DNA from 2 places in the Paenibacillus sp. FSL P2-0121 genome. Region 2 is predicted to be linked to the other one. Evidence: riboswitches for the same ligand, from Rfam matches in the RefSeq annotation. Region 2 holds a riboswitch; the other holds the start of a gene.
The links. A riboswitch is a leader RNA that binds a small molecule or an ion and turns the genes downstream of it on or off. The one in region 2 is predicted to bind cyclic di-AMP.
Positions count from the first base shown of each region.

Region 1: it holds a riboswitch for cyclic di-AMP, as region 2 does, so the genes downstream of both, MKY54_RS25885 (TrkH family potassium uptake protein) here and MKY54_RS02670 (hypothetical protein) in region 2, are expected to answer to the same signal.

Region 1 covers NZ_CP150245.1:5,864,302-5,880,376, reverse strand. The annotation lists gene trxA (thioredoxin) at 1-282, shown strand, start outside; gene uvrC (excinuclease ABC subunit UvrC) at 404-2,356, shown strand; gene MKY54_RS25890 (CPBP family intramembrane glutamic endopeptidase) at 2,445-4,121, opposite strand; cyclic di-AMP (ydaO/yuaA leader) riboswitch at 4,442-4,617, shown strand; gene MKY54_RS25885 (TrkH family potassium uptake protein) at 4,682-6,040, shown strand; gene MKY54_RS25880 (TrkA family potassium uptake protein) at 6,054-6,725, shown strand; gene MKY54_RS25875 (LysR family transcriptional regulator) at 7,250-8,152, opposite strand; gene MKY54_RS25870 (succinate dehydrogenase cytochrome b558 subunit) at 8,555-9,220, shown strand; gene sdhA (succinate dehydrogenase flavoprotein subunit) at 9,266-11,008, shown strand; gene sdhB (succinate dehydrogenase iron-sulfur subunit) at 11,084-11,848, shown strand; gene MKY54_RS25855 (DUF3891 family protein) at 12,059-12,850, shown strand; gene MKY54_RS25850 (metallophosphoesterase) at 12,908-13,837, shown strand; gene MKY54_RS25845 (GNAT family N-acetyltransferase) at 13,876-14,418, shown strand; gene MKY54_RS25840 (NADPH-dependent oxidoreductase) at 14,629-15,360, shown strand; gene MKY54_RS25835 (histidinol-phosphatase) at 15,504-16,075, opposite strand, start outside.
Region 2 covers NZ_CP150245.1:592,987-609,061, forward strand. The annotation lists gene ctaD (cytochrome c oxidase subunit I) at 1-771, shown strand, start outside; gene MKY54_RS02605 (cytochrome (ubi)quinol oxidase subunit III) at 768-1,394, shown strand; gene MKY54_RS02610 (cytochrome C oxidase subunit IV family protein) at 1,400-1,726, shown strand; gene ctaG (cytochrome c oxidase assembly factor CtaG) at 1,812-2,732, shown strand; gene MKY54_RS02620 (DUF420 domain-containing protein) at 2,759-3,223, shown strand; gene MKY54_RS02625 (hypothetical protein) at 3,611-3,784, opposite strand; gene MKY54_RS02630 (hypothetical protein) at 4,125-4,853, shown strand; gene MKY54_RS02635 (GntR family transcriptional regulator) at 4,915-5,310, shown strand; gene MKY54_RS02640 (ABC transporter ATP-binding protein) at 5,329-6,258, shown strand; gene MKY54_RS02645 (ATP-binding cassette domain-containing protein) at 6,263-7,165, shown strand; gene MKY54_RS02650 (ABC transporter permease) at 7,158-8,438, shown strand; gene MKY54_RS02655 (hypothetical protein) at 8,473-8,661, shown strand; gene MKY54_RS02660 (hypothetical protein) at 9,121-9,480, opposite strand; gene MKY54_RS02665 (hypothetical protein) at 9,615-10,136, opposite strand; gene MKY54_RS02670 (hypothetical protein) at 10,151-10,705, opposite strand; cyclic di-AMP (ydaO/yuaA leader) riboswitch at 10,774-10,938, opposite strand; cyclic di-AMP (ydaO/yuaA leader) riboswitch at 11,358-11,547, shown strand; gene MKY54_RS02675 (hypothetical protein) at 11,799-12,215, shown strand; gene kdpA (potassium-transporting ATPase subunit KdpA) at 12,432-14,108, shown strand; gene kdpB (potassium-transporting ATPase subunit KdpB) at 14,125-16,075, shown strand, end outside.

The DNA of each region.
Region 1 (16,075 bases), 1.7 Mb from region 2:
AACGAAGTGGAAGGTCAAGGTACTGTAGTAGTAGACTTCTGGGCTCCTTGGTGTGGTCCTTGTAAAATGCTCGCTCCAATCTTGGATGAATTGTCCACAGAGCTGGGAGACGACGTGAAAATTGCAAAATTGAATGTGGATGAGAATCCGGAAACGGCTTCCCGTTTTGGTGTTATGAGTATCCCAACTCTGATCTTCTTCAAAGATGGTCAACCGGTAGATAAAGTTGTGGGACTGAACTCCAAAGAATCCCTGAAAAATATCGTAGCAAAACATCAATAATTGATAGATGCTACTGTTCGGGCCTCGGCCCTGCCACTCAGCGCCTTCGGTTCATTCCGGAGGCGTTTTGTGTGCTGAATGCCAACTAATCATGGGTCCAATTTAGCTGGAGGGGATCATTTTGGACAATATCCGCAATAAACTGGCACTACTACCCGATCTGCCTGGCTGCTATCTGATGAAGAATCAGGAAGGCACTATTATTTATGTGGGCAAAGCGAAGGTACTTAAGAATCGGGTACGCTCTTATTTTACAGGCAGTCATAATGGTAAAACGCAGCGGCTTGTCGCTAATATTGCTGATTTCGAATACATCGTTACGTCCAGTAACATGGAAGCGCTCATTCTAGAGTGTAATCTGATTAAGAAACATATGCCGCGTTATAATGTGCTTTTGAAAGACGACAAGACGTTTCCTTATATAAAAATAACGAATGAAACTCACCCGCGCCTTGAGGTTACACGCCGGGTGATTAAAGATAAAGCAAAATATTTTGGCCCTTATCCTAATGGTTATGCTGCTCAGCAGACTAAAAAGCTCCTAGATCGTATGTACCCGCTTCGTAAATGCGGCGTGATGCCAAAGGAGGTCTGTCTTTACTATCACATGGGCCAGTGTTTGGCACCGTGTGAGAAGGAGGTTCAGAAATCCGAGTATGAGCAGATTACGCAGGACATCGCTGCTTTTCTAGGCGGAGGTCATGAGGCGGTCAAAAAGGATTTACAGCAAAAAATGCAGGAAGCTGCTGAGGAATTATATTTTGAGCGGGCGAAGGAACTGCGGGATCAGATTATCCATATCGATGCATTGATGGAGAAGCAGAAGATCAACACTACAGATACTAAGGACCGGGACGTATTTGGTTATGCTGTAGACAAGGGATGGATGTGTGTACAGATTCTGTACATGAGACAAGGGAAGATGATTCAGCGCCATTCCTCCGTGTTCCCGTTCTATGGTGAAGCCTACAGTGACTTTATGTCTTATGTGACGCAGTATTATAGTGATAATCCCGCTTTGCCGCAGGAGATCCTGCTGCCGGATGTGCTCGATGAGGAGTCTCTGGCTAATAAAGAGACTAAACCCGAGATCGCCATAGCTGCTCCAGCAGAAGCGGATTTACAACAGGGTGAAGATACTCCTGAATCGGCTGAAGAGGCTGAGGCACGTGCGACGGCGGCGGAGGAAGCTGCGGCAGCAGGGATCGTGGATGCCGCTGGTGGTGCCTCCATTCTGCAGGAGTGGCTGGGCATTAAGGTGCTTGTGCCACAACGCGGTCTTAAGAAGCAGATGGTTGGCATGGCTTGCCAAAATGCAAGAGTGGCTATCGACGAGAAATTCCGGCTGATTGAACGGGATGAAGAGCGTACCTCTGGAGCAGCGATCAGCTTAGGCGAGAGCTTGGGGCTTGAGCGCTTGAGCCGTATTGAGGCGTTCGATAACTCGAACATTCAGGGGACTAATCCGGTCTCAGCGATGGTTGTCTTCATTGATGGCAAGCCTGCACGAAAAGAGTACCGTAAATATAAGGTTCGTACGGTGGTGGGTGCGGATGATTATGGAACGATGCGCGAGGTCATTCGGCGGCGATATGAGCGGGTATTGAAGGAGAATCTTCCGATACCGGATCTTATCGTGGTCGATGGAGGGAAAGGGCAAATCTCCTCTGCTATTGATATTCTGGAGAATGAGCTGGGATTATTCATTCCGGTCTGCGGCCTTGTTAAGGATGATAAGCATAAGACGGCTCAGCTTTTGGTTGGAGATCCGCCAGAGCCTGTCGCGCTAGCCCGGGACAGTCAGGAATTTTACCTTTTGCAGCGGATTCAGGATGAGGTCCATAGGTTCGCGATCACCTTCCACCGTGAACAGCGCGGGAAGTCCATGGTTACCTCCAAGCTGGACTCTATACCTGGTATAGGTGAGAAGCGCCGTAAAGCGCTGCTAAAGCATTTCGGATCGCTTAAGAAAATTAAAGAAGCCTCCGTGGATGATTTCCGTACACTTTCTATTGGAGAAAAGCTGGCAAAACAAATTCTTGATGCGCTCAAGGATGAAGAGCCAACCTCATAGCAATGGTGACAAAAGAAAAAGGGTATCAAAGCAGCGACTAAAGCTGCTTTGATGCCCTTTTTTAATTTTATTACGTCTTCACATTAGTTTAAATCAAAGAAGAAGGCTCCACCGGCTTAGGTTTCTGTGGTGGATTAAATCGATAGACGATGTAAGCGACTATGAACGGCATAATAATCGCGAAGATACCCGCGCCTACATTTACGCTCTCCTTCATAAAGATCAGCGTAGCGCCCATCAGGATGCTGTCAAACACGACGTGGCTGAACATGACAGCAATAAATCCGTAACGAAGGAAAATATAACTGAACAGCAGCCCGATTACGGTCAGCTCAATGGGACGGGAGCTGATGGGATAGATCGGATATAACGTATGGCCAAACGCCCAAACCAACGTGGTGATCAAGCAAGCGACAAAAGTGTTCCGGAACACCTTTTTCAGCATAGGAATTCCGAAAAAGCGATAAATGGCTTCCTCAGATAAACCAGCGAGCCATGCGACGATAGGCAGAAGCCAAGCATATCTCATGTTATAAGGAGATTGGGTGGCGTCTGTAGTAGACCAATTGTGCAAGGTAAACGATAATATGATGAACATAACCGTCTGCACCCCTAGCAGAACGAAAGCCCAGATGTAACCAGCCCGGATACTGTCCAACACATATTGTCCATAGCCGGGCTCTTTGGCGCGGGGCCAAGGGTTCATGCCTTCCTCTTTTCGCCATAAGCCATTGCCGCCCACTAAAGAGAAGTAGAGCAAGGAGGACATCAGCAGGCTGTACAAAGCATAAATGATAAACATAATGACAGAGGTAATCTGTGCTTCTAGCCCTTCACCCGTAGATTCAGGCAGCATATTATAGGTGCTGATCATCATGATTACAAAATAGGCTGAGCTTAGGAATACTCCACGTTTAAAGGAAGTATGCTCTCTTCTAAGAATACTGTAGACGAGTGCCAGAATTCCTAAAATCAGTGTGGGTATACCGTAACCGAATAATGTTAGCTTTTCCGCTAAAGAGGTCTGTCCTTGTACGTAGGAGGTATGCCAAGCTGGTGCAGTGAATCCGGCATTAAAGCTGGATACCTGCTCTCCACTGAAATCAAAATAATAGTGCAATAAGGATTCGCCGACCTGAACAGTACTATCCGTATATACTAGCCCATGGCTTCCTGTATTCGATTCAATTTGTAGTTTGGCAGGATTTACTTCCCATTCCTGAAGCCAAGGACGAGCAAGATTCTCCTTCTGCGCTAGAGTGAGGTCAGCTCCCTTGTCCTCTTTTGCACCAACGGAAGCAATGCCTGGCCCCTCATCGGAGACAACTTTTGCAGCCTTTGAGAAAGCGACAATCTTACCGGTATACATATTGAGGTCAACGATGATTTGCGGCTCTTGCTCCGCTGAAGGAGTAAGCGTTGCCCGAAAGACATCAAAAGGATATTTTTGATCCAATTTTTTCTTGGTGTAGTCCTCCACAAGCTTCTCGCGAGACATATAACCATAAAAGGAAGAGTCCGTCTGGTAAAGTGCATTCCATTGATCGTTTGGTGCTTCGGTGTAGTTGAGCTTTTGTTCTGCGAATAATATGGCTTGGTCACGGGCTTCTGCCTTGCTAATGACGGTGGTATCTTCACCTGTAGGGCTACTAAGCAGTGAAGGGGAAATCTGAAACATAATAAATAGAATAAGACCGATAATGCCCGAGATGATGAGCCTCTTGGAGAGGGCACGTTGCTGTAAGGGCTGGCCGACGGGATTCATGTAACGCCTCCTTGTTATGTACTGACAATGTTATGTTCCATTATAGTATTAGTGCCTGGTTGGTTACAAAAAACATTATATGTTCTTTTTATGGGTAATAGAGATAGTATAGAATAGTCATGTGAATTTATACCATGAATTTTATCGTGTTCATTTCTGCACGAATGATGAGAATCGGTGTAATTGCAGGGAAAACACGGAAAAGTGATGAGAAAAGGCACTCCTTTTGATGCAGTCTCTTTAAACCGCATTTTTTCATGTGAATGAGCATTAATTGTGTCTTTGTGAATTCACTAAATAACGTATATAATTTGTATGCAATTGTATAGTAGCCGAATTTCTGGTGAAAACGGGGGAACCATAAGAAGTGATGAAAAGTGGAGTGTACACGATAAATGGCACTTTCATCAGGGGTGAATTTCGTTCTGGGAACGAATAGGGCAGCCTGCACAGTCCGAATCCGACAGCTAACCTCGTAGGCTAATTTACTGCAGGAACCAAGTCAGCATTGGTTTTCCAGTGCTTTTTTTGTTGGAATTTTTGATAAGAAGGTGAGCAAAGTGGCTTCACAGTTTCGCAGGATTTCTGAATTTAAGTTTCTGAAGCTCTCGCCGCCGCAGATACTGGTGCTTGGTTTTGCATCGATCATTCTGATAGGGGCCCTGCTGCTTATGCTGCCCATCTCAAGCACAAGCGGGAATTCCGTGGAATTTATTGATGCATTATTTACTTCAACGTCGGCAACCTGTGTTACAGGGCTTGTTGTGCTGGATACCGGAATTTCGTTCACCATTTTTGGGAAAACCGTAATTATGATTCTGATCCAGATCGGCGGCTTAGGTTTTATGACCATGGCCACTCTATTTTCACTGGTGTTAAAGCGTAAAATATCTTTGCGGGACAGGCTAATCCTACAGGAAGCCATGAATCAGGGCTCTATGGAAGGAATTGTGCGACTGATCCGGAGAGTCCTCATATATTCTCTTGTCATAGAAGGCTGTGCCGCTGTGCTGCTGTCTATTCGCTGGGCTTTTGATATGCCGTTGGGAAAAGCGATTTATTATGGCATATTTCATGCGGTGTCTATGTTTAATAATGCGGGGTTCGATATTTTTGGGGATTTTCGCAGTTTAACTGATTATGTATATGATCCGCTTGTGAATATTATTGTGATGTTTCTGATTGTCTCCGGCGGGATTGGTTTTATTGTAATGTCAGATCTGGTGGAGTTTCGGGTAACCCGCAGGCTGTCTCTACATAGTAAAGTTGTCCTGTCCACCAGCACAGGGCTGATTCTGATCGGAGCTTTGGTTATTTTTATATTTGAGTTTACTAACACTCGTACCCTGGGTTCACTGAATTTCGGCGGTAAAATATTATCGGCCTTCTTTCAATCCGTGTCTCCCCGTACGGCTGGCGCGAACACAGTAGATATTGCTGGACTTCGGCAGGCTACACAATTTTTTATAGTGATTCTTATGTTTATTGGTGCTTCTCCGGGCTCAACGGGCGGCGGGATCAAGACAACAACCTTTACAATGATGATTGGTGCTGTAATTGCTATGCTGCGTGGACGGGAAGATGTTGTGTTGTTCCGTTATCGGCTGGCTCAAGAGCGCATCTACAAGGCATTAACGATCACGCTGCTGGCTTTGTTGTTAATCGCCTCTGTGTCGATGATACTCTCCACAACTGAAGACAGTAATTTCTTGGCAATCTTGTTTGAGACGACCTCCGCCTTTGCTACGGTAGGACTGACTATGGGGCTAACTCCGGAACTGTCAGCGATCGGTAAGATTCTACTCTGTCTGACGATGTTTGCAGGTCGGCTAGGTCCACTAACCTTAGCGTATGCACTCGGTCCCAAACAGGGTAAACCACTGTATAAGTATCCGGAAGGTAAAATAATTATTGGATAGGAGTTAATTAGAAATGAAAGCACAGCAATTTGTAGTAATCGGCTTAGGTCGCTTCGGTTCAAGCCTGGCGCTTGAGCTGATGGAAATGGGCTACGAGGTGCTCGGCATTGACCACCATGAAGAACGCGTGGAGGAAATGAGCGATCAGCTGACGCATACGGTAGTAGCAGATGCTACAGATGAGGGAATTATGCGCTCGCTTGGTGTACGGAACTTTGATTGTGGGATTGTTGCGATTGGTGACAATATGGAGAGAAGCATTCTGGCGGCCATTTTGTTGAAGGAGATTGGAGTCAAGCAAGTGGTGGCTAAGGCAATCTCTATCCTTCATGGCCGCGCACTGTCGCGGCTGGGGGTTGATCGGGTTATTTTTCCGGAGCGGGATATGGGGATTCGTGTGGCACATCAGCTGGTGACGCCCAATTTGCTGGATTATATTGAACTGTCCAAGGATTATAAAATTGTCGAGCTGACCGTACCGTCCTGCATGAACGGCAGAAGCTTGTCTGATTTAAATACAAGAGCTAAATATGGCTGCAGTATTGTTGCCCTAAATAGGGAAAGCGGAATAATCGTCGCTCCAACTGCCCATGATTATTTAAGTGAAGGCGATGTTATGGTACTCATTGGTCCTAATGAAAGTATTGACCGTTTTGAGAGTGAAGTTGTGAACCAAGAATCATAGGAAAAGAAGCTGACTCAAAAGTAGTGAATTCTACTTGGGGGCAGCTTCTTTTTTATGGAGTAAAGAGTAGGAAAAGTAATGGATTTCACTATGCCATATGGCTATAGACCACGCGTAGTGTTCTAATATATTGGTTTGTGCGGTGGACGAGTTGTTAGGTGTGATATTCGTACGGCTGTAGTAGATGATTTGTGGTATCTGTGACGGTGGAATATGGGCGATATGCGTTCTTTGTTTGTACGATGTACAGAGTGGGTGTGAACTAATTAGGGAAAACCTCCCTAAAAATAGCCGCTATTCGCTCTAAATGAACGACATCAGGGAATTCCTCCCTAATAAACAGTGGGATTCCTTTATTAGTTACTGAATCAGCCGAAAATTAGGGAAGTTTTCCCTGATTTTAAGTCTGCTGAACAAAAATCTCTAAATTTCAGGGAGAAATTCCCTAATTACGCTATAAGTACTTCACTTATTACCTCATTTGGAGATCACTAGGTGCGCCCCTTGATTCATTTGGTCCGGCTTTACCGCTCACGTTCTGTCAGAAACATCTCTTCGGTAACTTGCACCAGACTGCGAGCCGCCGTGCTCATGCTTCCATCGTCACGGTAGATCAGGCAGGTGGTCCGTTGAGTCTGCTCCAGCTCCTTGATATGTAAGGACACCAGCCCGCCGCCGTTCAGCAGTTCTGGACGCAGATAAGACTTTGGCAGCAACGCAGCCGCTTTGACAGTCGGAAGCAGCCGTACGATGGCTTCGAAGGAGTCAATCTCCATGCGCACATCGGGATCAATCCCGCAGCGCTGGAATAGATCGTCCGTCAGACGCCGGTACCAGGTCCCCTTTGAGAAGAGAATCATAGGCAGCCGGGATAGATTATCCATGGTTAGCTTGGAAGATAAATTTAAAGGATGCTGCTCTGAGACGACCAGTCGCAGTTGATCCTCAAACAGAGAAATGCAGCGTAACCCGGGTTCTTGAATAGAGGAAGCGATCAGACCTACATCTGATTTTCCCTCACTAACTGAGGATACGATCTCATGCGTTCGGCCTGTGATCAGCTTCAGCTCTGCGGTCGGATATTTATCCATATAAGCGTTTACCAGCGGCGGAAGCGTGGTCTGCAGTGAGGTAAGACTAGCCCCCAAGGTGACAAGCCTTGGCTCCCCCTCTTTAAATTTGGAAAGGGCTTCCAGAAACTTGGAACGCTGCTGCCGTTGTTCAAGCGCATAGGAATAAGTGAGACGCCCAACCTCGGTTAATTCCAGTCGTTTGCCATAACGATTAAACAGTGCGACCCCCAGACGTTCCTCGAGTTTAGAAATTTTGCGAGACAAGGCGGGCTGGGATAGATTGAGCTGGCGTGAGGCCCGGTTTAAGCTGGAATGTTCCACAACTGCTGCAAAAACATCTAAATCGTCAAACATAATTGAGTTCCTCTCCTAATGCGATGTACGATCAGTAGTGATGAAATTCATAGCCGTAAGAGTAACTGTTCTTATTACATAAGGAAAATCAGGTTATGTCGGAAAATGTTGTTTTGCTAAATGAGAATTATTATCATATAAAATCTATTCTTATGCGTTTATTGTATAACGTTTAATAATTAGATTGCAATTCCCTTATAAGCGAAAAAAGAGTAACATGAAAAGTGACACAAGATATTCACATTTTGTGAAAAATAAAACTAAGTCCGGTAAACTCTAGGATAACGGTAAATTAAGGAATTATGTCATTGGATTGTCAACGTTATCCTGTGTCAAATGTAGTTCCGGCGGTGAATACCCATTAATGAAAACGCTGTTTTAATCGGAAAGGGGTTACTTTGTATGAAAGGATTTTATTCCAGAAAGATTCATTCCTTGCTAGGCGTTATCCCACTTGGAGCCTTCTTCATTGAGCACATGATGACGAATTTTGCGGCTGTAGAGGGTGGCGCTTCCGGTTTCACTGACAGCGTGTTATGGCTGAACAGCCTGCCGCTCGTTTTCTTCCTGGAATTGTTCGGTATATGGCTTCCTCTGCTGTACCATGGGGTATACGGACTTTATATTGCGTATCAATCCAAGCCGAACTTGAACCGTTTCAACATTGAAAGAAACTGGCGTTATACCCTGCAACGGATTACAGGTATTGTTACCTTCATCTTTATCGTCTGGCACTTGTTCCAAACACGGGTTCAGGTGGCGGTGGGTAATGTGGAGCACGAAGAATTAGGCGGTCTGATGCATGATATCGTGACTCAGCCACTTCTGCTGACACTGTATATTATCGGTATCGTTGCTGCATGCTTCCACTTCTCGAACGGTCTCTGGTCTTTCTTGATCAGCTGGGGAATCACCGTAGGTCCACGTGCACAGCGGGTATCTTCTTACCTCTGTCTTGGCATATTTGTATTAGTAACTTTCATGTTCCTGATTTCGCTGGTTACTTTCCGTGACAGTGAATTTCAAACTGCAGCAACCATTGCCCAGTCCATAAAGACCTTCATTTAATTTAAGAATCCTTTCTGATATTTTCGATAAAAGGAGTGAACTATCATGGCAACATCCGATATCATTATCGTGGGCGGCGGCCTGGCCGGCCTGATGGCTACCATCAAGGCAGCGGAAGCTGGTGCGCATGTCCATTTATTCTCATTAGTTCCTGTAAAAAGATCACACTCCGTATGTGCGCAAGGCGGCATCAATGGCGCTGTAAATACCAAAGGTGAGGGCGACTCCCCTTGGGAGCATTTTGACGACACCGTCTATGGCGGTGACTTTTTGGCGAATCAGCCGCCGGTTAAGGCGATGTGTGAAGCTGCGCCAGGTATCATTCACCTTATGGACCGGATGGGCGTTATGTTCAACCGCACACCGGAAGGTCTGCTCGACTTCCGTCGTTTCGGCGGAACGAAGCGGCACCGTACAGCTTTTGCCGGCGCGACTACAGGCCAACAGCTGCTGTACGCGTTGGATGAGCAGGTGCGCCGCTGGGAAGCTGAAGGTCTCGTAACTAAACGCGAGAACTGGGAGTTCCTTTCAGCTATCATCGACGACGAAGGTGTATGCCGCGGCATCAGTGCCCAGAATCTTAAGACGATGGAGATTGAGACTTTTCCTGCGGATGCTGTTATTTTGGCAAGCGGCGGGCCGGGTATTATTTTTGGCAAAACAACGAACTCCGTAATTAATACAGGGACAGCCGCAAGTGCGGTATACCAACAGGGCGTACATTATGCCAACGGAGAATTTATCCAGATTCACCCAACGGCTATTCCGGGAGATGACAAGCTCCGCCTGATGTCGGAATCGGCACGTGGCGAGGGCGGCCGTATCTGGACTTATAAAGACGGGAAACCGTGGTATTTCCTCGAAGAAAAATATCCGTCCTACGGTAACTTGGTGCCGCGCGATATTGCTACACGTGAAATTTTTAATGTGTGTGTGGATCAAGGGCTGGGCATTAATGGCGAGAACATGGTGTATTTGGACCTCTCTCACAAGGATCCGAAAGAGCTGGACGTGAAGCTTGGCGGGATTATTGAAATTTACGAAAAATTCATGGGGGATGATCCCCGTAAAATACCAATGAAGATCTTCCCGGCTGTGCACTATTCTATGGGCGGCATGTGGGTTGATTACAATCAAATGACGAACGTTCCGGGTCTTTTTGCAGCCGGAGAATGTGAATATCAATATCACGGAGCGAACCGTCTAGGCGCCAACTCTCTGGTATCTGCTATTTACGGCGGTATGGTCGCAGGACCAAAGGCTGTTGAATACATTAAAGGTCTGAAGAAATCATCGCAGGATATCTCTTCTTCCGTATTCGATAGCTTCCACAAAAAGCAAACGGACAAATATGAGTCTCTATTGGCAATGTCAGGGACAGAGAATGCTTATGTGATCCACAAGGAACTGGGCGAATGGATGACCGCTAATATGACCGTGGTGCGGCACAATCCGAAGCTGGAAGCGACCATTGGTAAAATCAAAGAGCTTAAGGAGCGTTATCGCAAGATCAATATGAATGATGCATCGCGCTGGAATAACCAAGGTGTGGCCTTCACTCGCCAGCTCTGGAATATGCTGGAGCTGTCCGAAGCGATGACACTTGGAGCGCTTATGCGGAATGAGAGCCGTGGTGCACATTACAAACCGGAATTCCCGAATCGTAATGATGAGGAGTTCTTGAAGACCACAAAAGCAGCCTGGACTGCAGAGGGTCCACAAATCTCCTACGACGAAGTGGATGTCTCGCTGATTCCTCCACGGGTACGCGATTATTCGAAGGATTAATGCTTTCCAGTAACAGAATAGCTTGCGAGGCAAGCTTCATGAAATAAAATCAGGCAATTTTAGGAGGGAACCATTATGGCGGAAACAGCTGCAGCTCCCAAAAACGTAAAGTTTATCATCACCCGCCAGGACGATCCACAAAGTTCATCGTATGTCGAGGAATTTGAACTTCCTTATCGTCCAGGTATGAATGTGATCAGTGCTTTGATGGAAATTCAGCGTAACCCTGTGAATGCCAAAGGTGACAGCACAGTTCCCGTATGCTGGGATTCCAACTGTTTAGAAGAAGTGTGCGGAGCTTGCTCCATGGTGATTAATGGCAAACCCCGCCAAGCCTGCGCTGCACTTATAGACAATCTGGAGCAGCCTGTACGCATTGAGCCTATGAAGACATTTCCGGTGGTGCGTGACTTAGTCATTGACCGTACCCGGATGTTCAATGCGCTAAAACGGGTGAAAGCATGGATTCCGATTGACGGTACGTACGATCTTGGACCGGGACCGCGGATGCCGGAGAAAAAACGGCAGTGGGCCTATGAATTATCCAAATGTATGACCTGTGGCGTATGTTTGGAGGCTTGCCCGAATGTCAACGAAAAGACGGATTTCATCGGACCGGCAGCCATTTCTCAAGTACGTCTGTTCAATGCTCATCCTACAGGTGAAATGAACGCTGACGAAAGATTGGATGCTCTGATGGAGGATGGCGGGATCGATGGCTGTGGTAACTCACAGAACTGTGTACGTGCTTGTCCAAAGGGGATTCCTCTTACGACATCCATTGCAGAAATTAACAAGCAAACAACGAAGCATATGTTCAAACGTTGGTTAGGTGTGTAATTAATAGTACCGCCAAATGTTTATCTATTGAGCTATCCTCAAAGTGGATTCCATTCGCTGGGGGTAGCTTTTTTTATGTTGTTAAGACTCTCTTATCTGCTTGAGGCGGGAAAGTCTTGCAGGGCTGGAGCAGGTTCAGAACATTGACCAATTTATGCTATAATATCCATTGTTAACGTAATGTTAGCTGTGGAACAAGGAGGAATAATCGTGATTTGTCGGGAGCAAGATGGAGCAATTGTAATGGTTAAGCAGCATGATCACGGGAAACTTGCCGGAGAGCTGGCCATTGGGTTCAAAGAGCAGCATGTGCCAACTGAAGGACGCCGGGAAGAGGTACTGTGGGCAGTAGCACAGCATGATAGGGGCTGGATTGATCTGGATGAGACCCCTTTCTGGAATGATGCGGAGCAAGCACCCTACACCTTTATTGATTTTCCTGTAGTGCCTAAGTTGACCTTTTATAAGCGTGGATTAGATGAGATCGAGGAACACACACCGTACGGAGCGTTGCTGTGCAGCTTGCATTTTGAGCGGCTTATTAAGATTGCGGGACTCGATTATCCAGAACTTACATTGTATCAAGAACATGAAGAGGAACGCAGAGCACGTATCCATCGGGAACTTGAAGCTTCCAAGCCTATTGGGGAAGATGAGCTGTATTATGATGCCCGCCTTTTAGAATTCTGCGATGATCTGTCCTTGTATTTGGCCTTAAATGAGCCAGGGTGTCCGAAATCAGAGGAGCATCCATGGTGGCGTGAAGGGTTCTCAGGTACTGAAGATTTCAGTTTTACGTCAGGTCGTGTTATCACAGCGGAGTGGCAGGATAAGTCAACGTTAATGCTTGAACCGTTTCCTTTTGAAAAAACGCTGGAAGTAGCATTTATGCTGAGACGAGTTCAAAAATCAGAAATCGCAAAAAAAGGGATTGCACGCGCTTACAGCGAAACTCCGGAGAAAGAATGCCGGATTGTTCTAACTGCCCGAAATAATATATAAGTTATTATTTGGACCATCTGTTTTTCGGGGAAAAGGTAAAGAAAGGAGAATCTCCCTATGAAGATACAATCGTCTGGGGCTTCTCCCAATAAGAATGGCGATAAGATCCACAAGGACACCTCTAAGGGGCGTTCTGGTGGCGAGTCAACAATTACCCGCCGGCAGTTCCTGACTCGGGGTGCGGCTGCTGTAATCGGCGCAGGATTGCTTACAAGCGGATATGCATGGCAGGGGGAGCCGAACTGGATTGAGGTCACTAAGCTGGACTTGCGCTTTAAGGAGCTTCCTTCCGCTTTTTCAGGGATGAAGCTTGTTCATTTCAGTGATACGCATCTCGGATTTAATAAGGATGCCAGGGATCTGACCCGACTCGCTAAACATATAAGCAAAGCTGAACCGGATCTTATTTGCTTCACGGGTGACATTGTGGACAGCGATCCTGAGGATCTTGTTGAAGCCGTACCGGTGCTGGCAGCGTTAAGTGCGCCATTGGGTAAATTTGCGATATTAGGCAATCATGATTACAAGAATACCCAGCTGGTTACCGAGCTGCTGGAGTCTGCGGGCTTCCGGGTGCTAAGGAATAAATCCTACCTTCTAAAAAGAGGCGGGGCAGTCATGGCGGTTACGGGTCTGGATGATCTGTTACACGGTAAACCCGACCCAGCGAAAGCCATTACTGGTGTTCCTGAAGGAACCTTTAACGTCCTTTTGATGCATGAGCCGGATTATGCGGATACCGCACAGGCCTATTCATTTGATCTACAGCTTTCCGGGCACAGTCATGGCGGACAAATTCGCCTGCCCTTTATAGGTGCGCCATTTACACCTTATGGATCTCTTAAATACATAAATGGATTGTATTATACAGAAGACAAAGCCATGCCTGTGTATGTGAATAGAGGGTTTGGAGAGACATACATGCCTTTTCGGTTATTGTGTAGGCCAGAATTAACGGTTCTGACGCTGCATCGGTCCATGAGCTGATTAGGCTGGAATTTTAGCTGCACGGAAGGGGAGAGAAGATGAGCACCTATGGAGCAGTGTTGTTAGAGACACAACATGGTTTAGCGGTAGATCTGAGGCTGATCATGCCTGAGGATGTTTTAGCTTTGCGGCAGCTGCTCTCCCATCCAGATGTGCAGCGCCATATTCTAGTACGCTCCGGCCCTGGATCAGCATCTGCCCAGGTGGAGAAGCTGGTAAACCGGATGTTATTTGCCTTCGATCCTTGTGCGCTGCATGCCGGGATCTATTTAAAGGGGCAGCAGCGGTTGATCGGTATAGTGGCTTTGCAGAATTGGAACCGCCGTGAGGGCACAGCTACCTTAGGATATATGCTGGACCCGGCATGGTGGGGATGCGGGCTGGCGACGGAGGCCGTGGGTTTGTTTTTGAACTATAGTGTTCATACCCTTGGGATAACAAGGATCGAAGGACGCTGCACAGGAGATAATATTAGATCGGAACGTGTGATGCTCAAGAACGGTATGAAGCTGGAGCGGGTGATGCCCAAAGTCGGCTCCTTGGACGATGTAATGAAAGTATTCACATTGTTACACAAATGAAATAATGCCGTTATCAAACTCTAACAGTGTGCGGTTAAACTAAGTACATGACCCCCTTTTAAAAATATACTGCTTTGGGACCCGATGATTCGGGTCCATTTTTTTTGTTTGAAAAGAGTAGCGTAAGTGATTGGCAGTACCGAATCCGATCGTTTATGATTAACATACTATGGAGTGGAATGACCAAGGAGGCGTAACATTTTGAATGAAGTGGTACAAACATTAAAAAATCATCGTTCTTTCCGGCAATATTCAGACCAGCCTGTGGAGCCAGAGAAGCTACAATCAATGATTGAATCGGCTCAAGCCGCACCGTCATGGGTTCATGGACAGCAGGTATCGATAATCGCCATCAAAGATCCTGCGCGTAAGCAGCAGCTTTCAGTTTTGTGCGGAAATCAGAAGCATGTAGCGGCAGCACCGGTTTTTTTGGTGTTTTGCATGGATTTTTATAGAGCTAAAGTAGCTAGTGAGCTGGAAGGCAAGTCTTTTGAAGCCGTAAAAGATGTGGATGCGCTTTTGGTTGGAGCTACAGATGTGGGAATCTCATTGTCTAACGCGATTGCAGCGGCGGAATCCATGGGACTGGGCATCATTCCTATTGGGGGTGTGCGCCGCAACACAGCGGGTGTGATTGAACTGCTGAAGCTGCCGGAGTACGTATTCCCTGTCGTCGGTCTCTGCGTGGGATACCCAGCGGAGGAGGTTTCTCAGAAGCCGCGGCTGCCGCTGGAAGCTATATTTCATGAGGAGCAATACAATCCGGATGTACAAGGCCTCCTGGAGGCATATAATCAAACCCACCGTGAATACTTGCAGCAGCAGGGGATGACGGAGAGAGACTGGACCAGTACGATTGCTCATTTTTATGAGATCAACCCGGAATATGGAGATGCGAAACGTACGCTGAAACAACAAGGTTTTAGCTGTGATAATCTGTAAATAAACAAAATAATGCACCAAGCTGAGATTGGTTTAACGGAGGGTGAACCCTGCCCCTAAACCAATAACGCTTGGTGCATTATTTAATTTCTCGCTTTAACGCTTACCGTCCTTATAGGGACGTTGAAGGCGTTTAGGCTTGATTACAGAGAAACTTTGACTTTTTGGCGCTGCTTGTAATAAACCCAGTGTGTAAAGCCTATTGCTTTGAGCTGTGCAGCTACCGCATCACGATCCTCAGCGACCCGGGACGGCTTATGTGCATCCGAACCGAAACTAACCTCTACGCCAAAATGTAGTGCCCGCTCCAGAATATCTTCAGAGGGATACCAGCCGCCGACCAGCTTAGTTCCGCCTGAGGTATTGATTTCGATGGCCACGTCACATTCACTAATTACACGCAGACAATCGTCAATCGGCTGAGGTGCAGGAATTTCGGAAAAAGCAGGATAATTCCCCTTCATCGCATCAATATGCCCGAGTATTTGGAACATACCACTGCGTGCGGAATCAGCAATCAACCGGTAATATTCAGACTTCACGCGGATCTTCTCATTTTTGCTAAGGTTTTTCCAGCGCCCTTTGTTAAAAATGCTGACTCCACCAACACTATGTACCGATCCAATCACATAATCAAAAGGGTAGGCGGATAATGTCTTGCTGTATATCTCAGCATGTTCGGGGAAGTAATCTGATTCGATGCCTAACAGGACGT
Region 2 (16,075 bases):
TTTCAGTTCCATGATACGTATTTTGTTGTAGCGCATTTCCACTATGTTATTGTAGGTGGTTTGGTGCTTGGCCTGTTCGCAGGTCTGCACTACTGGTGGCCAAAAATGTTCGGAAGGATGCTGAGTGAGACGCTGGGCAAGTGGACTTTCTGGACGTTTATCATCGGATTCCATCTGACCTTTTTTGTACAGCATTTCCTTGGGCTTATGGGGATGCAGCGCCGCGTATTTACTTATTTACCAAATCAGCAATTTGATTTGCTAAATCTAGTCAGTACCATTGGTGCAGGACTTATGGGTGTTGGTATGATTATTTTCTTGGTGAACATCTTCCTGACTTCCAGAAAACCAGCGGATGCAGGCAATGATCCGTGGGAGGATGGACGTACATTGGAATGGACCATTCCTTCACCGCCGCCAGAATATAACTTCAAGCAAACACCTCTTATTCGGGGGATTGATGCCTTCTGGAAAGAAAAAGTAGCAGGGAATAAAGGCATGACACCAGCAGAGCCGGTGGGCTCAATTCATATGCCGTCAGCAACGATTTTACCGTTTACGATGTCTATCGGAATTTTTATCGCTGGGCTTGGCTTTATGTTTAGCCGTGATGAATTCGGCAATGCTTTTATGAGCTTCCTGTTTAATAATTATATCGTTACAGCCATCGGTCTTATTATTACATTTGGATCCATGCTGATGCGTTCGCTGTATGATGATCACGGATGGCATATTGAACCTGAAGAGCTGGAAGGAAGTGAGCGGACATGACAACGGCACATGCAGAAGCTTCTAAGGATACCTTTCCGCACGAGCCGGAAAAAGCTACGCTCGAAGGACGCAACAAGGTTCTTGCCTTTTGGCTGTTTCTAGGCGGCGAAGCGGTATTGTTCGGCACGTTGTTCGCTACTTTCCTCGCACTGCGTAATCAGACGAATGAGGGGCCTTCGGCGAATGAACTGTTTCACCTGCCGCTTGTAGCCGCTGCAACATTCATCCTGCTGGTAAGCAGTCTGACGAGTGTATTCGCTATTCAAGCGATGCACAGAAATCGGCCGGCACTGCTACGGAATTGGCTTTTAGTTACTGTAGGTTTAGGTTTAGGTTTCCTGGTTTTGGAGATCTATGAGTTTACTCAATATGTAAGACACGAAGAATTCGGAATGACCACAAGTGCATTCAGCTCGGCATTCTACACACTGGTAGGATTTCATGGTGCGCACGTAGCTTTCGGGATCGCTTGGATCTCCATCTTGATCGGGCAGCTCGCCCGCAAGGGGTTAACGGTAGTTACTGCACCAAAAGTGTATGTGTCAGCCATGTACTGGCATTTTATCGATGTAGTATGGGTCTTCATCTTTACGGTTGTATACCTACTCGGAAAGGTGGGCTAGGCACTATGACGACGGATCAGCATATGCCAGATAGCGGCGGGTATAAGCAACGTCATCGGCATGAAGGACCACAGAAACATATTGTTGTCTTTATTTTCTCCATTGTCTTAACATTGATTGCTTTCGCTGCTGTAGCGGCTGGGGGCGTAAATGCAACCTTTGCGATTATTTTGCTGCTGGTAATGGCTGTTCTTCAGGTTATTGTGCAGATGGGCTTCTGGATGCATCTAAAAGATAAAGGGCATCTTCTGCCGATTCTCTTCATGCTGGGCGGCTTCTTTATCGCTGGGACCTGTATTGTTATGTCGCTGTATTGGGTTTGGTGGAATTAACGGACGATAATGAAAGAGGTGGGCTGCGATGCCCCCTCTTTTTGATGTTTAGATATATGAATTCCTGCGCTAGGAGGTTGGGATTATGCTGGGATTAGAATACTTTAGTTTTGCTGAACTATGGAGTCCGCTTTTTCTAGCGGTAATGCTGCTGCTGACAGCAGGTTATTTTGTGTGGATTGGTCCGATTGCTGGGCGTTCTGCCGATTCATTATCGGTGCCATTTTGGCGTAGAGCGTTATTTGTCTGTGGGATGCTTGCCCTTTACCTGGCACAAGGAGGACCCATTAGCCTTTTAGGGCATATGATGTTTTCCTTCCACATGGTCAGTATGGCCTTGTCTTATCTGGTAGCGGTGCCGCTGATTATGCTTGGAATTCCAGATTTTATCTGGCGCAGGATACTAAAGGTGAATCCGCTTCGGCGGTTATCTTTTTTAGCTCATCCGGTAGTAGCTGCTCTATTGTTTAACGGGCTTTTTTCCTTGTACCATATTCCTGTTATTCATGATTATGTGATGCTGCATTTTACTGTTCATCGTATTTATTACATTGTTTTGTTCCTGACTTCTGCTTTAATGTGGTGGACACTGATTAATCCGCTGCCGGAACATCGTATGGCGAGTGGGCTTGGGAAGATTGGGTTTATTTTTCTGAACATGGTATTGCTGACGCCAGCTTGCGGGCTGATTATATTTGCCGATCATCCGCTCTACGCCACTTACAGTGATCCAGAGACTTGGGCGCGTGCTATGGGCTATTGTATCTCGGGTGACCCCTCTGTTTTACTTCAGAATTTTGGAGGTCCTGCATTCTTTGAAGTGATGTCGCCGAAGGTGGATCAACAGGTAGGAGGCATCGCGATGAAGTTCATTCAGGAATTTATTTTTGCCTCTATGCTTGCTTATGTGTTCTATCATTGGTATAAAAAAGAGAACGGACAAGACGACGATGAATTGTCGACGCCATCCTCAACACTTCAGGAGAGCAACTTGAACCGTGCATAACTGGTAGACTGCCGAGGGGGAGAATCATGGATATTTTCACAGTGTTTCCGACTATTAGTACGTCATTCATCGTGATCAGCGCGGTGCTGGTGGCTATAGGTTGGTGGCTCATTATCAAGGGCAAACGCGAGGCGCATAAGAAAACGATGATTGCTGCCGCTATCGCTGCGCTGCTGTTTTTTATTGTTTACGTATCGAGAACGTTGTTTGTGGGAAATACCTCATGGGGTGGACCGGATGAACTGAAGACAATTTATCAAGTGTTTTTGATCTTCCATATCGTTCTGGCAACCGTAGCTGCGGTATTCGGACTTACTACGTTAACTCTTGGTTTCAAGGCGAAGTATTCCAAGCACCGTAAGTGGGGCAGAGTGACATCGATAATTTGGTTTATCACAGCGATTACAGGCGTTATGGTGTACGTGCTGTTGTATGTTTTGTATCCAGGTGGACATACCAAGCCGGTGTGGGAAGTTATTTTGGGAGCGTAAAATAAGTGCTTGAATAGAGCACAGAGTTTAGTGCGTTGAGCGAATGAACAGCACTAGAGTAGCAGAACCGTAAATAGTTATGAAATAAGCCTATATATCTGCATGTTCCTGAGTAGGGATTGCGGGTGATGGGCTTATTTTGGTTTGTAGAGCTTCGGGATCTGTCCCGAAACTGAACGAAGTTAGCTCGAAAAAGACGCAATTAGGGAAAACCTCCCTGATAATGCACGAAATTAGCTAAAAAAGGCCATAATTAGGGAAATCCTCCCTGAAAGTGAATGGATTTAGCTCAATAACGGAGTAATAGCTGAATTTTTGGGGAGGATTTCCCTAAAAACTAATAATCTAAGCTCGGTTGGGCAGATTTTAGGGAGTTTTTCCCTAATGTTAATCCGCCCGGCAGTCGCCCATATCCCATACTTGAAACTGCACTAGCAGCCGAAACGGTATCCCACACCCGAAACCTGAACCAGTCAGCAGCCGAATCAGCACCCCGCCCCCGATACCGCACCATCCGCCATACCCGCCTCCCTCAACACACATCACACCAACACGTTGCATAGAAGCAAGAGTGAGCTCTTACTACTTCATTTCCAGAATGAATTATCTAATAAACTCCATTATCCCAGTTACATTCGCCCCGTAGCATTCTGCCTCAATTCCCCTTCATTGTATTTAATCTCAATAAATAAGCGTTACCTAACGTTTGAGAGTGTCTTCATAAGCTTGAAGTATGAGGTTGCCCAAACCTCCTATTTCTTTTGAATAATTTCCAGTTACAGGATTGACAATGAAAAACCAAGGTCATATACTGTGTATATAGATATATACAGTAAGCACAGGGATATGAACACCTGCTTCTGCTAGACGCTGAAGACATTGTAAAGCGAGGTTAGCATTAATGAGAACATTAAAAGATTCATGGTTTATGTTGCGCTCTGATTTTCGCGGAGACAAATTAAAAATATTAGGGACCCTCGTAATAACAGTTGTTTTTATGAGTTATCTTGGTGGACTGACTAGCCTGATAGCAAATGATGTACTAGGTGAGCAGGATCGGACGATGCTAGCGGATTTCTTATTTCTCTCCTTTATCCCCTTATTGGGATTAACATTCTCTCGCCGCTCCATGAAATATTGGAGTGAAGACTCTTACACAAAAATGTTGGTTTACTTACGAACTTTACCGATCCCAGCTGCAGTAATATTATCGCGGAGGAAACTTCAGGGTGTGGGCTCCTTTACTCTAAATGGTACGTTATTCTTCGTTATTATTTACTTGTTAGGAGAGAATTTCCGGGCAGAACTGGCGGTTCCTTCGTATATAGCTTTTGCGATTACTTGGCTCGGCTTCGGATTCATGGTCTCAGGTCTATATATTTTTATTGAATATCTTTTTAGCGGCAAAGCTTATCTATGGCTAACATTGCTTATCGTAGTTTTATCGTGGGCAACATCGTTCTTAGTTACACTGGGCGGAGGCAGTTTGTTCTTATACAGTATCTCCTATTCGAAGGAGTGGGGGCTGTTATCTCCGATCATGTGGGGGTCACTTCTGCTGGGAACAATATCTGTGCAGTTATTCTCTAAATGGACTATACATCGGCTGAAAAGTCGCAATCTCATATAAAAAATCGGAAATGGCAAGGACTGCGCTCTAGCACGCTAGAGTGGAAGGCGAGGTGTAAATAATGTGGATACCGGTACAAATCAACGAAAATAGTGCAGAGCCCCTCTATCATCAAATAGAGACTCAGCTTAGATCATTAATCATTAGCGGAGTCATTACAGAAGGTACGCTGCTGCCCTCGATTCGTGAGTTCGCAGGAGATCTGAAATGCAGTGTAATTACCGTGCGGCGGGTATATCAGGATCTGGAGAACGAAGGTTTGCTGCGAACGCGACAAGGAACGGGTACCTTTGTATCCCATGTAGGTGACGGAGCCATGGAAGAATATAAACGTGAAACGGTTGGCAAAGCACTTGAGAGTGCAGTGGATATCGGCCGATCGGTACATTGCAGCAAGGATGAAATTGAACAGATTTTTATGGAGATTATAGAACGCAAGTATAGAGAAAAGGATTGAGAGGGGGCGCTTACTCATATGGTACAGATGGCTATAGAATTGCGGAATGTACTTAAACGGCGGCGAAACAAGACGATAGGGCCACTGACCCTGAATCTGCCTAAAGGATATATTACAGCTTTGGTAGGTCAGAATGGATCTGGCAAAAGTACGCTGCTGAATCTGCTGATGCAGCTGACTAATCCAGAGGAAGGCGAGATATATTGGTTCGAGAACAGGTATGATAGCGGGTTGTCTCTGGAGCTTCGTCAGACCATTGCCTATGTTCCTGAAACGTCAATTACTGAGGAGAACCACTGGAATGCAGAGGAGGCAGCTCGATTTCGGAAGTATTGGTATCCAAATTGGGACGATCAGTATTTTCACGAGCTGATGGATCGCTTTGAGGTTCCGTATCGTATGAGACTTTCGAAGATGTCTAAAGGGGAGCGCCGGAAATTCGAAATTGCTGTAGCACTTGCGGCACGGCCAAGTCTGCTGCTATTGGATGAACCTTCATCGGGTCTTGATCCTTTTGCCTGGAAGATTATGATCGAGACACTTCGTAAATATATGGATGAGCACAACGCAACGATTATCATCTCCACACACATTGTGGATGAGGTGCGACGGCTGGCGGATTATATCGTCCTTATGCATCGGGGAGAACTGCTGGGTATGGCTGAAAAAGACAGTCTGTTCGGTGCTTGGACCGAGGTTTGGGTGAATGCTGCGGATGAAGAGGAGCTTGCGGAGTTATCGGCTGAGTTGCCAGGAAGCTTGCACTTTACCATGGATACACCGGGTGTAGCTTCTTTTATCATAGAACAATTTTCTGAAAACGAGAAACGCATTCATGACTTGGGCGTAAAGGTTATCAAGAGCCGCAGTTTGGAGCTGGACGAAATATTAAGTTTATGGACACAGGGTCATCGTCCTATTCTAATTGACCACAAGAGAGGGGACTAGAGAAATGGAAGCCTTAAAGCTGGAAAGTGTAGTTAAGCAATATGGAGAAAAAACCGCAGTAAACGGAATTAACCTAACCGTAGGTAAAGGGGAAATTTACGGATTACTGGGGGCGAACGGCGCGGGGAAAACAACCACGATGCGTATGGTGCTCGGCCTAATCTACCCTGATGAGGGCAAGATTTTGTATAACGGAAAACCTTTCAACAGTGAACTGCAGCAACTTATGGGTTATCTGCCCGAAGAACGTGGACTATATCCTAAGGTGAAGATCAGCGATCAAATCGTTTACTTGGCCCGCCTGCGTGGGATGTCAGCTAGTGATGCAGATAAGAGCTTGCGCTATTGGCTGGATCGATTCGAGGTTCCGGATTATTACAATAAAAAAATAGAAGAGCTTTCCAAAGGAAATCAGCAAAAAATGGGCTTTATCGCCGCTGTCGTTCATAAGCCGCAGATTCTGATTCTAGATGAAGCTTTCAGCGGGCTGGATCCAGTAAACGTGGAGCTGCTGAAAGATACGGTCAAAGAATTACGTGATTCGGGAACAAGTATCCTCTTCTCTACGCACCGGATGGAGCATGTGGAAGAGCTATGCCGTAACATTACGATTCTCGATCGATCCAATACGGTCGTTCAAGGGGATATCCGCACGATCAAGAATGGCTACCCGCGGGAAGAAGTATTGCTGCGTACAGCTAATGAGGTAAAAGGTCTGGAGTCCATCGCAGGTGTTACAGCAGTTAAACGGCTGGAGCGTGGGTATCTGTTATCGATCAGTGAGATCGGTGCAGCACAGCGTATTTTACAGCAGGCGATAGCACAGGGTGAAGTGGAGCATTTTGAAATCAAGGAACCTACGTTAAACCAAATCTTTATCAGAGCGGTGGGTGAATCTAATGAATAAGATGGGGACAATTATCGGCTTTACCTTTAAAAATAAAGTTAGAACGAAATCATTTATGATTACTACTTTGATTCTAGTATTATTGCTCAGCATAGGGATGAATCTTCCCTATATCATCGATCAGTTTAAGGGTGATTCGGCCAAAAGTGAAGTTACTCAAATTGCTGTGATTGCTGAAGAGGGAAATCAGGTTGCAGAATTGTTGAAGGCTTATACTGCGCCAGAGGGCATGCCACAGGCTAAGATAGTACAATATGCTTCTGCGGAGGATGCCGAGTTAAAGAAAGCATTAGATGAAGAGACCGTAGAAGGTTATGTTACTTTTGCGGAACCTACTGGTGAAGGGCTTCCACCCGTTACTTATCATAGTAATGATGGGGAACTAAACGGAGATGTGCAAGTTTATCTCCAAAATGCACTTCAGCAAGCAAACACACAATTCATCGTTGGCGACAAGCTGACCTCTGAACAGATTGCTGCAATGTCAACGCCTGTGCAGATTACTACACAACAGCTTAACGCAGGCGGTGGCAGTGAAAGCTCTCAGGAGGACACTCCAGCCATTAACTACATTATCGTATATGCCATGCTTATGTTGTTCTTTATGTCCATTATGATGACAGGCAACATGATTGCCGCAGAGATAACTTCTGAGAAAAGCTCGCGGATTATGGAGATTCTGATTACAAGTGCCTCACCTTTAGCGCAAATGTTCGGTAAAGTTATCGGTGTTTTCCTAGTAGGAATATTGCAAATTGGGATCTTTGTCGCAGCGATCGTCGTCAATTTGACGCTCCCGCATAATGCGACTGTATTGGCTGATTTTGATCTCGATTTAGGCCAGCTCAATATTAACTTGCTGCTCTATGGATTTGTCTTGTACGTATTAGGTTACTTCCTCTATGCCTTGATGTATGCGGCTGTAGGTTCGATTGTCAGCCGTACGGAGGATCTCGGTCAGGCGGTAATGCCAATCATGATGTTAGGCTTCGTAGCGTTCTATGTTCCACTGTTCAGTATCTCCAATGCAGATACTCTAGTGGTTAAGATAGCGAGTTATGTGCCTTTCACCTCACCATTGACGATGCTGCTCCGAATTGGTGTCGGCGAGGTGGCGATCTGGCAAGTCATTGTATCGCTGCTGATCCTGCTTGTGACTACCTTCATCTTCGGATGGCTGGCAGCCAAGATCTATCGTACCGGCGTACTGATGTACGGCAAACGCCCAAGTATTAAAGAAATCAGAAAAGCAATGAAAGCTTACAAGATCTAAGAAGACCTCATATAACTTTTAAGGAGTGCTAATGATGTCTACAAGCGAACAATATACCATTATGCTTTTAATGAGTTCGGTATCGCTGGCTACGGTTAGTAGAATGCTTCCGGATGGCTCCACTTTTATGGATTTCGTTCAAGGCGTATTGACTGGTGTTGCTATAGTGGGGATGTTGGCAGGATTGTGGATGTACGGTAAGGCGCGTAAGAGTAAAGTGTAATAGTAGGAACTGAATTTTCGGGGGTATCCTAACAACCATTTATGGTTGTTGGGATATCCCCGTTTTTGAGTTGGCAATCTCTTTGTATACGAGCTGATATAGCTAACGGACCCAGCAGCACTTAAATGCAACAATCATCGAGATTTAGCAAGATATCGGACACTATAGTCGCTATTGGCATGAAAAATGGTGAATTAGTAGCTCTTTTAACCAAATAGTTGCACTGGAGTCCGATACTATGCTCAAAAGGCGATAAACGTGTAAGTAACGTCATCTGGGTCCGTAAGCCTTGGTGGAAGATGATTAGGGCTTGCTTTAAGACGATCCAAGACGTTCATCGCTCGAGATTTTTACTGGAGTCCGAACGCCGGCCATATTTGTGGAAAAGCTTCAATTAAAGGCTCCTGAGTCCGTTAGATGCTTCATGCGCTCAAAGATCGTTTGAATTCTAGTCAGAGACTAAATTATAGAAAGATTTGCGCTCGTTAGTACATCCGCTTGGGCGGTCATCTGCTCCCGTACAGCTCTAAGCTGTGCTTTCAATGCAGGAACACTTTTTTGCAGAATAATGCTTATTTGAGAAAGAGGCAGCTTTAAGCCGTACCACAATACCTTCACAAGCTGTTCCTCCCAAGGTAATGCCTTAGCCGATAGAAGCGAGCGCCGGGCAAAAGAATCAGCACACTGGCGAATACAAGTGCGGTAAGCGTGGATAGAGAATAACTGAGGATCGAATTCATCCTGACGATATATTTTATGAAGCTCTGTGAAGGTGCGTATAGTAACCTTGTCCGCCTCATTAGATTGTTCTAACAACATGGAACTAAGTACGTAGACTTCATTAGTATACTTTTGGACACACTCTGCAAATTTAGTACTGTAGGTGGACTCGGGAGGTAAGGGGTCAGGCATGGTGAAACACGATCCTTTCAGAATGAGAGATTTGCTTGAATCTATAATATAGAAAAGTAAGAGATTGATTTATTGATGAGATCAGCGGTGTCTGGTTCCGGGCAACTGTGTTTCTGCTGGGAGGTACTGGATAAAGCTTTGGAAGGTTTGTAGTAGAGCCGTTCACTTCTGGAATTGCTCCCCCCTGCTGCAACACTGTACAGACGCCCTTGCTGAATATGCCCTGCCAAGGATTTACCCTGGAGCTTGGCCTTTAAATCCTGCAAAGCACCCTGAACTAGCTCAAGCTTAACCTGCTCCCAATCTGAACCTTCGCGGCGGACCTTATCCAGCGCTTCCTCAAGACGGCAATGACAGATAGCCCGTAAAAAAGAACTCCATTTAATGAGATCGAAATTTTTGGTGTTGGCAGAGATCAGACAAGCCCCCCAGCTGCAACCTCCCTTACAGGTGAGTTTTAGAATACCATAACGGCAGCCTTCAGCCCCTTCCATTCCATAGTGGATAGGCTCGGGTTCATCCAATACAAATACTTCAATGCGGGATAGTCTGCGCTGGTCCATAGTAGGGTTCCTCCTTAGATTTCCAAAAGCTTTAAGTCTACATGATGAGTGACACTAGCCTTTTCTACACAAGCGAGCATTTCCATTTTATTCTCACAGACTGCGGTATGCTCTAGCCATAGTCGGAACTTCTCTTTCCGTATAACAGATAGATGTAAGGGAAAGGTGCTGCGGGATCTCAAGACATACCAACCGGCGCTTACATCTTTCCAAGGCTCCTTGAAGGCTGTAAACCACGGGAGTTTTTGGTGTGATGACCAATCCTGCTGCTGCTGTTGTTCTCGAATTTTTTTATATATCTCATATACAATCTTAGAGTCTAAACAGTCTTTACAAGAAGAAGGTGTGCTGAACTGGCGAAGGGCTTGGATCTGGTTCTGGCCAAATGCATAGCCTACAATGTACCTGTGATTATGTTCTTCGAACCACAAGGCCCCGAAACAAACGTAATTTAGACTTATCGGCTCAAGCAGCCCTTGATGTATCCCTAAATAATAGTGCTTCAAAACATTCACCCCATCCAGCGTGCTATCACCTAATAAGCTCAGGTAACGCAAAAACCGCAGCAAGAGGAGGACCTCTGCTGCGGTTTTGGATTACAGGCAGATATACCTGGGCCAAAGCGTGGCGGATCAAGGGTCTCTCTCTTTACGCTTACGAGGTTAGCTGTCGGATTCGGACGGTGAGAGTCGCCCTACCTATTGAGACTTATGCAGTCTCCTTTGGATTCACCCCAAGTAGGCCAGGTGGCCTGATGGTTCCCCCGTTCCCTGCGAATGCAGGAACTCAGCGTTGATTGTTTTTCATGAATTAGATTCAACCCGAATCATACTCTTTTCAAGATTTTCTGTAAAAAACGGAAAATGTTCTTTTAGAGCAATTTTAACCATATCCTGCCGACTACGACTGAAAAACGAGGTAAATAGGTATTTATGGCGTGTTATCGCGCCTCTTTCTCGCTCAGCCTCAGCTTCTTGCGTTTCTACCTATAATGGGAATTTGCAGTATTTTCGCTCTAAAAAGGTGAATAAAATCACATGGGTTATAGATAGCGATTAAACGCTCCAAACTCGAGTAAACAAGAGATATAGAGAGATTAGATATCAAGTAAGCGCTATCTAATGGGAAAATAGTTTTTAATTTGCATTATTTTGGCATCATTCAGGTTTTACAAGTCTTCGTGCATAAGAGTATGATTACTCCTGTTTCAACGACAATCGAATATTTGATCCGCTTAATTTCCGGTAAGGAAAGCGGGGGAACCAACAATCGGCAGCCGATGTGAGAGTCGGAAGCCGATTATGGGGTGAATCCTGTAGAGGGTGTGAGTGAGCTCGCATCTATACAGGTAGGGCGACTCTCACCGCCCGAATCCGACAGCTAACCTCGTAAGCGTATGGAGAGAGGATGAGTGCAATGTGACCGCTAGCGAGCCACAGAGGAGATCCTTTGTGGCTTTTTGCTGTGCTCTTAGAAGCAAAGCATTTATGGAGGCCTCCCCTAAGAGGTCGCTAAATTCATCATTAGCGGTATTTGTAAGGCAGCGTCTAATGACGTGACACAACCGAGCTTTAGGTTGTGCCCGAAAATGACGATAGGTCAACATCCTTTCGGAGATTTTCGTTGCCTCCTTGTTGTAAATGAGCAGGAGGAGAAAAAAAGATGACGGATCAGAATGAATATGTGCTTGTATGTGCGCCTACAAAGGCGGGAGAACATTTCATTAAACTTCTGAAGTTCAGGGGTATTAAGATGGCGGGATTAACCAACAATGTGGCTGAGAAAGCTTTACTTGAGGAGCTCGGGATTGAGCAGGTTATTCTAGTGGATACCCGCCATCAGAGCACTTGGTTTCGCCCATCGTTCCCGGTAGGCAGGGTATATCTGTTTGAGAGCAGCTTTCCGCTTTGCTGCCGCTATATTCAGATGTGCCGTACCTGGACGACACAGCCGATTTTTGTGATTACAAGTTCAATAAATCCTAGATTGGTCTATAAAAGACTTGGTGCGAGCTATGTAATCTATTCCCATAGTGGTGATGCTGATTTTCTAATCGATAGATCACCTCATCAAGGATAATGGAAGGAGTGCGGAAGATATGATGGATCTGTATATGGTGGCTTCGTTAGCTGTAATTTACGGGTTATTTTATGGCTTTATGCGCTGGTGCGCAGGTGTAGTTGAGGATACGGGGAGGGATAAGCTGTGATTCTAGTAATCGCTGTTACCCTACTGTTGTTTATATATCTGGTTTACGCGTTGATTCATCCTGAGAAATTTTAAGGAGGGGCATTCATGGGCATTTTGCAAATAGTCGTCGTAATTGTAATTCTCATCTTGCTGGTCAAGCCGATGGGAACGTATTTATATCATGTATTTTCTAACGAACCGAATCGTACGGATCGCTGGTTTGCAGGCACAGAGAAAGGTATTTATAAGCTGATCGGCCTGAAAAAACGGGACGGAATGTCCTGGAAGAAGTATGCACTCAGCTTTGTTTTAACTAATATCGTACTGGTTGCTTTCAGTTATATTTTTCTAAGATTACAGCGGGGATTGCCGCTGAACCCGAATGGAATTGCCGATATGGAACAGACGCTTTCATTCAATACGGTGATCAGCTTTATGACCAATACGAACCTGCAGCATTATAGCGGGGAGACGGGACTATCGTATTTTTCACAAATGGCAGTCATCACGATGATGATGTTCACGTCTGCAGCGAGCGGATTTTCTGTTGCGGTTGCTTTTGTCAGAGGGATTACAGGACAGAAATCAGTCGGGAACTTTTTCGAGGACTTCGTAAAAGCACATATTCGTGTATTCATTCCATTAGCTCTGCTAGTTTCATTGGTGCTGGTAGGATTGCATGTGCCACAAACGCTCAAGCCATCGCTTGAGGTCACTACACTCGAAGGGCAGACGCAACAAATCGCTATCGGTCCAGTCGCTTCTTTGGAATCAATTAAACACTTAGGTACGAATGGTGGCGGCTTCTTCGGAGCCAATTCAGCGCATCCTTTTGAGAACCCTAATCCACTTACGAACGTTCTGGAGATTCTCTCTATGTGGATGCTGCCAGCCTCTCTGCCATATATGTACGGATTGTTCGCTAAGAACAAACGTCAGGGCTGGGTGATTTTCACAGCAATGATGACCTTGTTCGTACTACTGCTGGGATTGAATTATTATGCGGAAACCAAAGGCAATCCAGCTATCAATGCGCTGGGGATCGAGTCTTCGCAAGGCAGCATGGAAGGTAAAGAGGTGCGTTTTGGTATCCCGCAATCTTCGCTGTTCACTTCGGTAACAACGGCAGCTACGACAGGTAGTGTTAACAATATGCATGATACGCTGACACCGCTGGGTGGCATTACCCCTCTGGCCCTAATGATGCTCAACAACGTCTTCGGGGGAAAAGGTGTCGGACTAATCAATATGCTGATGTATGCCATCATGGGTGTCTTCTTATGTGGACTAATGGTTGGCAGAACACCAGAGTTTCTCGGGCGAAAGATAGAAGCCAAGGAGATGAAGCTAATTGCGATTGCTATCCTTGTGCATCCGTTCATTATCCTTGTACCAACAGCAGGTGCGTTCTTAACGGACTTGGGCAACGGTGCCATCACGAATCCCGGATTCCATGGACTTAGCCAAGTGTTATATGAATATGTCTCTTCTGCCGCGAACAATGGTTCAGGATTTGAAGGGCTTGCGGACAACACCACCTTTTGGAATGTTACAACCGGGATCGTAATGCTGCTTGGCCGTTATGTCTCTATAATCGCGATGCTGGCAGTTGCAGGCTCACTGATCCAGAAGAAGCCAGTTCCTGAGACGATTGGCACATTCCGCACAGACAATGGTCTGTTCACCGGAATTCTGATTGGTACCGTTGTAATTATCGGGGCTCTGACGTTTCTGCCAGTCATTGTGCTCGGCCCGATTGCAGAATATTTGACCTTACGGTAGGAAGAGGGAGAACAAGATGAGTACTGTAAAAAGAAAAAAGCTGCTGACGGGACCCATACTCCTAAGCGCTGTAAAGGATAGCTTTATTAAGCTTAACCCGGTGACGTTAATTAAAAATCCGGTCATGTTCGTAGTCGAAATCGGTACGATTATTGTATTGCTTATGGTACTGGCCCCCGGATATTTTAATGCAGAGAAATCGGTAGGCTTCAATATCACAGTGTTGTTCATTCTGCTATTCACAGTGCTGTTTGCCAACTTCGCTGAAGCGCTGGCTGAAGGCCGCGGGAAAGCCCAGGCGGATTCACTCAAGAAAACGAAACAGGATATCACAGCTAACAAACTCGTTGGAGGGTCTGTGAAGACCGTTTCTTCTTCCGAGCTTCGTAAAGGAGATATTGTCATCGTCAGTCAGGGAGAACTTATCCCTGGCGATGGTGAAGTAATTGAAGGGCTGGCCTCCGTAGATGAATCTGCAATTACAGGTGAATCTGCACCTGTTATTAAGGAAGCCGGCGGAGATTTTGGCTCAGTCACAGGCGGCACCCGGGTAGTCAGTGATGAGATTAAAGTCAAAATTACCAGTGATCCCGGTGAGTCATTCCTGGATCGGATGATCTCCCTCGTTGAAGGGGCGAAACGTCAAAAGACACCCAATGAAATTGCACTAAATACACTCTTGATCAGTCTGACGTTGATTTTCCTGATTGTAGTAGTGACCTTGCGGCCAATTGCGACTTATCTGGGCGTTGATCTAGATATTCCTGTTATGATCGCCTTGCTGGTCTGTCTGATCCCGACCACAATCGGGGGACTGCTCTCCGCTATCGGGATAGCAGGGATGGACCGCGTCACACAGTTTAATGTCCTTGCTATGTCAGGGAAGGCCGTTGAAGCTGCCGGCGACATTAATACAATGATTCTAGATAAGACAGGTACGATTACTTTCGGAAACCGGATGGCGAGTGATTTTGTGCCTGTTGGAGATGAAACGGAAGCTGAGCTTACGGCTTGGGCAGCTATTAGTTCGCTAAAGGATGAGACTCCGGAAGGACGTTCGGTTATTGAGCTGGCTAAGAAGCTGGAGCGCAGCTATGACAGCAAACTTGCTGAAGGCGGAGAGTTCGTAGAGTTTAAGGCTGAGACCCGGATGAGTGGTATAGATCTACTTGATGGACGATCTGTTCGTAAAGGGGCAGTCGATTCCGTGAAGAAATGGGTACAGTCGAAGGGCGGAGTCATTCCCGCGAACCTCGACAGTAATTCCGATGCTATCGCTCGGATGGGGGGGACCCCGCTTGCTGTTGCGGTAGACAACCGGATTTATGGACTTATTTACTTAAAGGATACGGTTAAGCCAGGGATGAAAGAGCGGTTTGATGAGCTGCGAAAAATGGGAATCAAGACTATCATGTGTACAGGGGACAATCCGCTGACCGCAGCTACTATTGCCCGTGAAGCAGGGGTAGATGATTTTATTGCAGAGAGTACACCTGAGGATAAAATAGCGGTTATCCGCCGTGAGCAGAACGAAGGCAAGCTGGTGGCAATGACTGGTGATGGTACGAATGACGCACCTGCCCTTGCCCAAGCTGATGTGGGCTTAGCGATGAACAGTGGGACTACAGCCGCTAAGGAAGCAGCAAACATGGTTGATCTGGACTCCGATCCCTCGAAGATCATTGAGGTTGTAGCTATTGGTAAACAGCTACTGATGACGCGGGGCGCGTTGACAACGTTCAGTATTGCGAATGATATCGCTAAATACTTCGCAATTATTCCGGCAATGTTCATGCTCGCTATTCCTGAAATGGAAGCCCTGAATGTCATGGGATTGGGTTCACCTAGCTCGGCAATTATATCTGCATTAATATTTAATGCGATTATTATTCCGCTGCTGATCCCATTGGCTATGAAAGGTGTCTCGTATAAAGCGATGAGTTCTACGAAGCTGCTGGGACGTAATA